2 regions of the Streptomyces sp. 142MFCol3.1 genome follow, and region 1 is predicted to be linked to the other one. Evidence: riboswitches for the same ligand, from Rfam matches in the RefSeq annotation. Region 1 holds a riboswitch; the other holds the start of a gene.
The links. A riboswitch is a leader RNA that binds a small molecule or an ion and turns the genes downstream of it on or off. The one in region 1 is predicted to bind cyclic di-AMP.
Positions count from the first base shown of each region.

Region 2: linked by a shared signal. The riboswitch ahead of H305_RS0131115 (transglycosylase family protein) and the one ahead of H305_RS0121940 (M23 family metallopeptidase) in region 1 are both predicted to bind cyclic di-AMP.

Region 1 covers NZ_AUKV01000014.1:150,720-154,922, forward strand. The annotation lists gene H305_RS0121930 (HPr family phosphocarrier protein) at 1-6, shown strand, start outside; gene H305_RS0121935 (GntR family transcriptional regulator) at 176-871, opposite strand; gene H305_RS0121940 (M23 family metallopeptidase) at 1,132-1,896, opposite strand; cyclic di-AMP (ydaO/yuaA leader) riboswitch at 1,909-2,068, opposite strand; gene H305_RS0121945 (M16 family metallopeptidase) at 2,283-3,683, opposite strand; gene H305_RS0121950 (M16 family metallopeptidase) at 3,680-4,203, opposite strand, start outside.
Region 2 covers NZ_AUKV01000024.1:100,444-104,646, forward strand. The annotation lists gene eno (phosphopyruvate hydratase) at 1-473, opposite strand, end outside; gene H305_RS0131115 (transglycosylase family protein) at 961-1,635, opposite strand; cyclic di-AMP (ydaO/yuaA leader) riboswitch at 1,639-1,802, opposite strand; gene H305_RS0131120 (transglycosylase family protein) at 1,986-2,960, opposite strand; gene H305_RS0131125 (cytochrome P450 family protein) at 3,136-4,203, opposite strand, start outside.

The sequences.
Region 1 (4,203 bases):
GTCTGAGCGCATTGCCGGCGACGGCGGCCTTCGCCCCGAAAGGCGAGAGAACGCCGGCCCGCACATCGACCGAAGGGCTCGTCCGAGAATCTCGGACGAGCCCTTTTCTTTTCCCGTTTCCGGGCAGCAGAAATAATCCCCCGCGAATTACCCTTCTTTGTATACGGCGCCCGTGTTAATGCCGCACGCCCGTCATGTTTACGGGATGTTGCGAAGTCCTCACACGTTCCGTCCGGTCCCCGCCGCCGGGAAAGCGGAGCCGGTGCGCGGCCGTCGCGCGCTCCGCGTGCAGAGCCGTGATCGACCGCGCCCGCTCGCTGTCACCCCGCGCGACGGCGTCCACGATCCCGCCGTGCTCCGCCCAGGACTCCGCCGGGCCGGCCGGCACCTCCACGGTGTACATCCAGGCGATCTTGTGCCGCAGCTGGGCGAGCGTGGAGGTCAGCGCCGGGCTGCCGGAGGCCTGCGCGAGGGTCTCGTGGAACCAGCCGCCCAAGGAGCGCAGATCCTCGCTGTGCCCCCTCCTGGCGCGCTCCTGGCCGAGCCTGACCAGGCCTCGGAGCACCTTCAGGTGGGCCTCGGTGCGGCGCTGCGCGGCCCGCGCCGCACCCAGCGGCTCCAGCAGCATCCGCATCTCCAGCAGGTCCGACGCCTCCTGTTCGGTCGGCTCGGCGACACACGCGCCCGCGTGCCGCCGGGTGACGACGAAGCCCTCGGCCTCCAGGGTGCGCAGCGCTTCGCGCACCGGGACGCGCGAGACGCCGTAGCGGCGGGCGAGCAGTTCCTCGGTGAGCCGGCTGCCGCGCTCGTAGACGCCCGCGACGATGTCGTCACGGATCGCCGTGCATACCGAGTGCGCCGGAATACGCATGACCGGACCTCCGCTTTAATGCCCGCGAAACGCCATCGATTGACGCCTGTTCAGTGACTCTATTGCAGGCTGCCGGAATTTCCGACGGGAGGCCGGAATCCATGGATATTTTTTGGACAGGTGCCCGGCCGAAACGACGATGCCCCGGCTCGGTGAGCCGGGGCATCCGAAGTCGTGAAGAAGCCGCGGAGCGGACGTCGAGGTACACACCGCGCGAGCGGCGGCGCGTGGGACGTCAGTGCCCTGCGTGCGCAGGTGCGTCAGACGCTCACACCGCGCGCGCGGAGGTAGCCGACGGGGTCCATGTCCGAGCCGTACTCCGCGGTCGTACGGGCCTCGAAGTGGAGGTGCGGTCCGGTGGTGTTCCCGGTGGACCCGGAGAGGGCTATCCGCTGCCCCGGAGTGACCGCCTGGCCGACGGAGACGCCGATGGACGACAGGTGGCCGTACATGGTGTACGTGCCGTCGTGCATCTTGATCACGACCTGGTTGCCGTAGGCGCCGCCCCAGCCGGCCGTGACGACCGTGCCCGAGCCGACGGCGTGGACCGGGGTGCCGGACGCCGCGTGGAAGTCGACGCCGGTGTGGCTGCCGGAGGACCAGAGGCTGCCACCGGTCTTGTAGCCCGTGGAGACGTACGAGCCGGTGATCGGCAGGACGAAGGAGTTGAGGCGCTTGCGCTCGGCCTCGCGGGCGGCGCGCTCCTTGGCCTCACGCTCCTTCCGGGCCTCCTCGGCGGCCCGCTTGCGGGCGGCCTCCTCGGCCTTCTTCAGCGCCGCGGCCTCGTCGGCGGCGCGCTGCTGCGCCGCGGCCTGCTCGTCGATCTGCTCGGCGACCGAGTCGCCGAGGGTGACGACCGGGGTCAGTCCGGTCTGCTCGACGGACGATTCCGCGGCGAGCGCGGGTGCGGCCAGCGCCCCGACGACGCCGGTGGTGGTGAGCGCCGCGACGCCGACGGCGTTCGTGGTGGTGCGCTTCACGCGGCTCGGACGACGATGCTTCCCGGTGCCACAGGTGAACGCCATGTAGGGGCTGGTCCTTTCCTTCCCTCTCGCCTACCGGGTTAGCTGACGGGTTCGGAGCAGGAAGGTCTCCTACGGACCCCCTCCGGGAGGGCGTCCGATTCACCCCAGGGACTGCGAATGGGTCCCCGGCTCCCCTGGCTCGCGCCGTACGGGGACTCGGCGATGACTGTCCGGTGCCGCGGGCGCGGCGCACTGCCTGGCGAACAGCCGGATCGACGCTAGACGGGGCGTCTTCCAAACAACAAACGGATCACGGTTTTTGTAGTGCATGCCACAGGGCAGACGACAACCTCTCTACCAATAAGGACAAATCGAGGAGGAAGTCCGGACAAAGCGAGGCCCAGGTGACGCAAGCGTCACCTGGGCCTCCGAGACGTCGCGCCGCCCTACTCGGCAGTCACGACGGTCACTTCACCGATTCCGAGGGCCTCGACGGGCTCCTTGATCTGCTCGGCGTCGCCCACCAGGACCGTCACCAGCCGGTCCACCGGGAAGGCGTTCACGACGGCCGCCGTGGCCTCCACGGTGCCCGTCGCGGCCAGCTGCTGATACAGCGTCGCCTGGTAGTCGTCGGGCAGGAACTGCTCGACCTGGTCCGCGAGTGTGCTCGCCACGGCCGCCGCGGTCTCGAACTTGAGGGGCGCCACACCGACCAGGTTCTGCACGGCGACGTCCCGCTCCGCGTCGGTCAGACCCTCCGCGGCGAGGGTGCGCAGCACCTTCCACAGGTCGTCGAGCGCCGGACCCGTGTTCGGGGTGTCCACGGAGCCGCTGATGGCGAGCATCGCCACGCCCGTGGTGCCCGCGGCGGACGACGGCGCGGCCCGCAGGACCTGGCCGAACGCCCGCACACCGTAGGTGTATCCCTTCTCCTCGCGCAGGACCCGGTCCAGACGTGAGGTGAGGGTGCCGCCGAGGCAGTAGGTGCCGAGCACCTGGGCGGGCCACACACGGTCGTGCCGGTCGGCCCCCACACGGCCGATGAGCAGCTGCGTCTGGACGGCGCCTGGCCGGTCGACGATGACCACACGGCCCGTGTCGTCGGCGCTCACCGGCGGCACCGGGCGCGGCTCGGCAAACGAGCCGGTCCAGGAGCCGAGCGTGTCGCCGAGCAGTTCGTCGACGTCGACGCCGGTGAGGTCACCGACGATGACCGCGGTCCCGGTCGCGGGACGCACGTGCTTCTCGTAGAAGGCGCGCACGGCCGCCGAGTCGATGCTCTCGACGGTCTCCTCGGTGCCCTGCCGCGGGCGCGACATGCGCGAGGTCGACGGAAACAGCTCCTTGGAGAGCTCCTTGGCTGCGCGGCGGGCCGGGTTGGCCGACTCGTGCGGGATCTCGTCCAGCCGGTTGCGCACCAGCCGCTCGACCTCGCTGTCCTCGAACGCCGGTGCCCGCAGGGCGTCGGCCAGCAGACCGAGCGCCTTGGGCAGGCGGGAGACGGGGACTTCGAGCGACAGACGCACGCCGGGGTGGTCCGCGTGCGCGTCCAGCGTGGCGCCGCAGCGCTCCAGCTCCGCGGCGAACTCCTCGGCGGAGTGCTTGTCCGTGCCCTCCGAGAAGGCCCGCGCCATGATGGTGGCGACGCCGTCCAGACCGGCCGGCTCGGCCTCCAGGGGCGCCGCGAGCAGCACCTCGACGGCGACGACCTGCTGGCCGGGGCGGTGGCAGCGCAGCACCGTCAGGCCGTTGTCCAGCGTGCCCCGCTCGGGGGCCGGGAACGCCCAGGGCTTGGCCTCGCCCGCCTGGGGCTGCGGGTGGAAATCCATGCTCGCGAGCTCGGTCACTTCGCCGACTCCTCGTCCTCGTCGGTGGTTTCGGCGGTCTGGGGGGCCTCGGCGACCGGCTCGTAGACGAGCACCGCGCGGTTGTCGGGGCGCAGCCGGGCCTTGGCGATCTCCTGGACCTCCTCCGCGGTGACGGCGAGGACGCGCTGCACGGCGGTCAGGGCGAGCTGCGGGTCGCCGAACAGGACGGCGAACCGGCACAGTTCGTCGGCGCGGCCCGCGACCGTGCCCAGCCGGTCCAGCCACTCGCGCTCGAGCTGGGCCTGCGCCCGCTCCATCTCCTCGGCGGTGGGACCCTCCTCGGCGAACCGGGCGAGCTCCGCGTCGACGGCGGCCTCGATGACCGGGACCTCGACGTCGCCGGACGTCTTCACGTCGAGCCACCCCAAGGAGGGCGCGCCGGCGAGCCTGAGCAGGCCGAACCCGGCCGCGACGGCGGTACGGTCGCGGCGGACCAGCCGGTTGTAGAGCCGGGACGACTCGCCGCCGCCGAGGATGGTGAGGGCCAGGTCTGCCGCGT
Region 2 (4,203 bases), on a different contig from region 1:
GCGTGCGAGCCGCCGTTCAGGATGTTCATCATCGGAACGGGCAGCAGGTGCGCGTTCGGGCCGCCCAGGTAGCGGAAGAGGGGGAGGTCGGACGCCTCGGAGGCGGCGTGCGCGACGGCGAGCGAGACGCCGAGGATGGCGTTGGCGCCCAGCGAGCCCTTGTTGTCGGTGGCGTCCAGGTCGAACATCGCCTGGTCGATCAGGCGCTGCTCGGTGGCGTCGTAGCCGACGAGCTCCGGGCCGATCTGCTCGATGACGGCGAGGACGGCCTTCTCGACACCCTTGCCCTGGTAGCGGTTGGGGTCACCGTCGCGGAGCTCGATGGCCTCGAAGGCACCGGTGGAGGCGCCGGACGGGACGGCGGCACGACCGGTGCTGCCGTCGTCGAGGCCGACCTCGACCTCGACCGTGGGGTTGCCTCGGGAGTCCAGGATTTCCCGGGCTACGACGACGTCGATGGACGGCACGAGCATCTCCTTCTGGGATGTGACGCGGGTACGCCGGACACCGGGCCCGGCACGGCGCGAAGCCTGGGACGGCTTCGCGACATGAGCCTAACCGCCTCGGGGGGATCGGCCAGCCTGACGACCACCCCTTGAGCAGAACCGAGCGTAAATTGTTTCCGAACGGAACAAAAACCTGCCCCGTACATGAAATACCACCCCGCACGAAAAGCCCCGCCCCGGCGCGTGCGGGGGAACACGTGCCGGGGCGGGGAGCCCGTGGGGACGGGGGCCCTCACGAGGCCTCCGGTGTGGAGACCTCCTCGAGGGGAGAGCCATGGGCCGGCGGAGACCCTTCGTGGACCTGTGCCGGACCGCGGCCGGCGGTGCGGATCGGACGGCGTGGACGCCGGTCCGGACCGCACACGCCCGGTGGGGGCGCGGCCGCAGGTGGGGCTGCGGACGCGGACGGGGGCACGGAGGCCGGTGGGGGGCCGCGGCCGCCGCGCGAGGGCCGTCAGCCGAGGTGCAGCTGCTGGCCCGGGAAGATGAAGTCGGCGTCGTCGACGATGTCCTTGTTCAGCTCGAACAGCTGCTGCCAGCCACCCTTGACGTGCTTCTTCTCGGCGATGGAACTGAGGGTGTCGCCCTTGACCACCTTGTACTCGCCGTCACCCTTCTTGACCTTCTCGCCGGCCGGGGTGGTGACGGTCTTCTCGGCGGCCGGGCGCTCGGCGGAACGCGAGGCGGGCTGCTCCGTCGTACGGGTGGTGGTGCTCGGGGTGCTCGACGCGGAGTCGGCGGTGCCGCCGTTGTAGGTGGCGCTCGACAGGCCCGTGCCGCAGGTCGGCCAGGCGCCCTTGCCCTGCGCGGCGAGGACCTTCTCGCCGACGGCTATCTGCTGGGCCTTGGAGGCCTTGTCGGCGGTGCCGGCGTAGGCGGTGCCGCCGTACGCGGCCCAGGTGGAGGCGGAGAACTGCAGGCCGCCGTAGTAGCCGTTGCCGGTGTTGATGGCCCAATTGCCGCCGGACTCGCACTGGGCGACGGCGTCCCACTCGGACGCGGTGGCGGCGGAGGCGTTGCCGGCGGCCATCAGCGGAGCGGCGATGGCGACACCGGTGACACCGGCGAGGGCGGCGACACGTGCGGCCTTGGACGGACGACGGTGCTTGCCCTTGTCGGAAAACAGCATGGAGGATCCCCTCACCGACGCCTGCGAGGTGAGCTGTCGGGTTCGGGCGGGTGAGTGCCCGGCCGTGCGCTCCAGCGCTCGGCTCCACCCCTAGCCGCTCCCGGTTCAACCACCGGTCGCGGCACTTACCTTGGGTCCCCCGCTCCTGCCCACGGCGCTTGACGCGTCGACTGTTCCCGTACGGCTGTCGGCAGGATTCGGCGTTGCGACCGTCGGGGCCCGCTGTGGCGAGCGGTCACGACCGTAGGCATGCGATCGACGGAATTCCAAAGACGATCAGGGCCTCTGAGACTCATCTCTCACTCACGCCAAACCGGACATTCCGCGGCGAACCGTGACGCGAACTCCCGCTACTTTTCGCCCGATTCGGCATCAACTGCAAGGCTCTGACCGGGCAGGATGAGGTCGGGGTCGGCGCCGACCGTCTTCTTGTTCGCGTCGTACAGCCCGGACCATCCGCCCGGCAGGTCGAGGGTGTCGGCGATCGTCGAGAGGCTGTCGCCGTTGCGCACGGTGTAGGAACCGTCGGCCGATTCACGCGCGGAACCCGAGTCGCGGGAGGCGTGCCGTCCCGGAGCGCCGTCCTCGCGGGCGTCACCCGCGCCCTCCGTCGCGTCCTCGTCGGCGCTGTCACCGCGGTGGCGACCGGCTCCGCCCGTGCCGCCCTCGGACGCCTCCGAAGACTCGTCACTCCGGCCCGACTTGCCCGATTCATCACTCTTGGGCGTCGCCCGGTCCGAGCGGTCCGAGTCCTGGGAGCCCCCGTCGGACGAGGTGTCGGACTTGGTGGAGTTCCCGCCCTCGCGCGAGGTGTCGGTCAGGGAGGACGAACCGGACGGGTAAGAGGAGTCGGAAGAATCAGATGAAGAGGACGAACCGGACGAGTCCGAAGAACCGCCCTCGTTCGAGGAGCCGTTGCCCAGGCCCGTGTCGACCTCGACGTGACCGGAGTTCTTGCTGAGCCCGGAGAGCGGCCCGCAGGTCGGCCAGGCCGTGAGCCCCTCGCCGTCGAGGACCTTCTCGGCGATGGCTATCTGCTGCGAGCGGCTGGCCTGGTCGGCGCTCGGGGCGTAGACGAGACCGCCGTACCTCTCCCAGTTGTCCTGGGTCAACTGGAGGCCGCCGTAGTAGCCGTTGCCGTTGTCGGCGCTCCAGGCGCCGCCGCTCTCGCACTCCGCGACCCGGTCCCATGTGGTGCCGTCGGCGGCGCTCGCACTGGTGGCGCCGAGCAACGGGATCGCGATGGCCGATCCGGTCACTCCTGCGGCGACGATGAGGGCCGGGGCCTGACGGGGGCGACGGTGACGGCCGTTCCCGGAGAGCATGCGGAAGCCTTTCGCGTGACAGCAGGTGACTACAGCGGCAGATGGGCCGCCTTGCTGGGTGAACGTATCCGTACTCGAACGCTTGTCACAAGTCGATGCAGCACAGATCACGTGAAGATCACAGATGTGACGGACCGTCACACGCCGGACGTCGGGACGCCGTTCCGCGGCATGCCTACGTGATCGGCGTGAACTCCACCGGAAGTGTCCGCAATCCACGCATAATGAGGCCGCCGCGCCAGCGCAAATCGGCCGGATCCACAGCGAGTTGCAGATCGGGCAGGCGGGTGAGGAGCGTGGCGAGCGCGGTCTGCCCCTCCAGACGGGCGAGCGGCGCGCCGAGACAGTAGTGAAGGCCGTGGCCGTATCCGAGGTGCTGGTTGTCACGCCGGGACAGGTCGAGCGTGTCCGGCTGTTCGAACCGTGCGGGGTCACGGTCCGCAGCCGCCAGGACGACGAGGACGGGGTCGCCGGGGGCGATGTCCTGTCCGCCGATCCGCACGGGCTCCGTGGCGAACCGCCAGGTGGCGAGTTCGACCGGCCCGTCGTAGCGCAGGAGTTCCTCGACCCCGGTCTCGAGCAGTCCCCTCTCCCCCGCGGCCAAGGAGGCCTGGAGGCGGGCCCGCTGCCCGGGGTGGGTGAGGAGGGCGTAGGTGCCGTTGCCGATGAGGTTGACCGTCGTCTCGAATCCCGCGAAGAGCAGGATGAACGCCATCGCGGCGGCCTCGTTCTCGGTGAGGTGCTCGCCGTGGTCGGAGGCGCGGATGAGTCCGGAGATGAGGTCCTCACCGGGTGCGGGGTGCTCGGGCAGCGCCTCCCGCTTGCGGTGGATGAGGTCGGCCAGATAGCCGCGCATCTTCTTGACGGACCGCGCCACCCCGCCCCTCGGACCCCCGCCGTGCCGGATCATCATGCCTGCCCAGTCCCGGAAGTCGTCCTGGTCCTCGCGGGGGACGCCGAGCAGGTCGCAGATGGCGTAGATGGGCAGCGGGAACGCGAAGTCGTGGATGAGGTCCGCGGAGCCCTCGCCCGCGAACCGGTCGATCAGCCGGTCGGTCAGCTCCTGCACGCGAGGCGCGAACTCCGCCACCCTGCGCGGGGTGAACGCCTTGCTGACCAGCCGCCGCAGCCGGGTGTGGTCCGGCGGATCGATGTTCAGCAGATGGGTCATCAGCTCGGCCTTGCGTTCGCCCGGGATGCCCGTCTTCCCCTTGGCATGGGCGGGTTCGTCGTGATGGGCCGG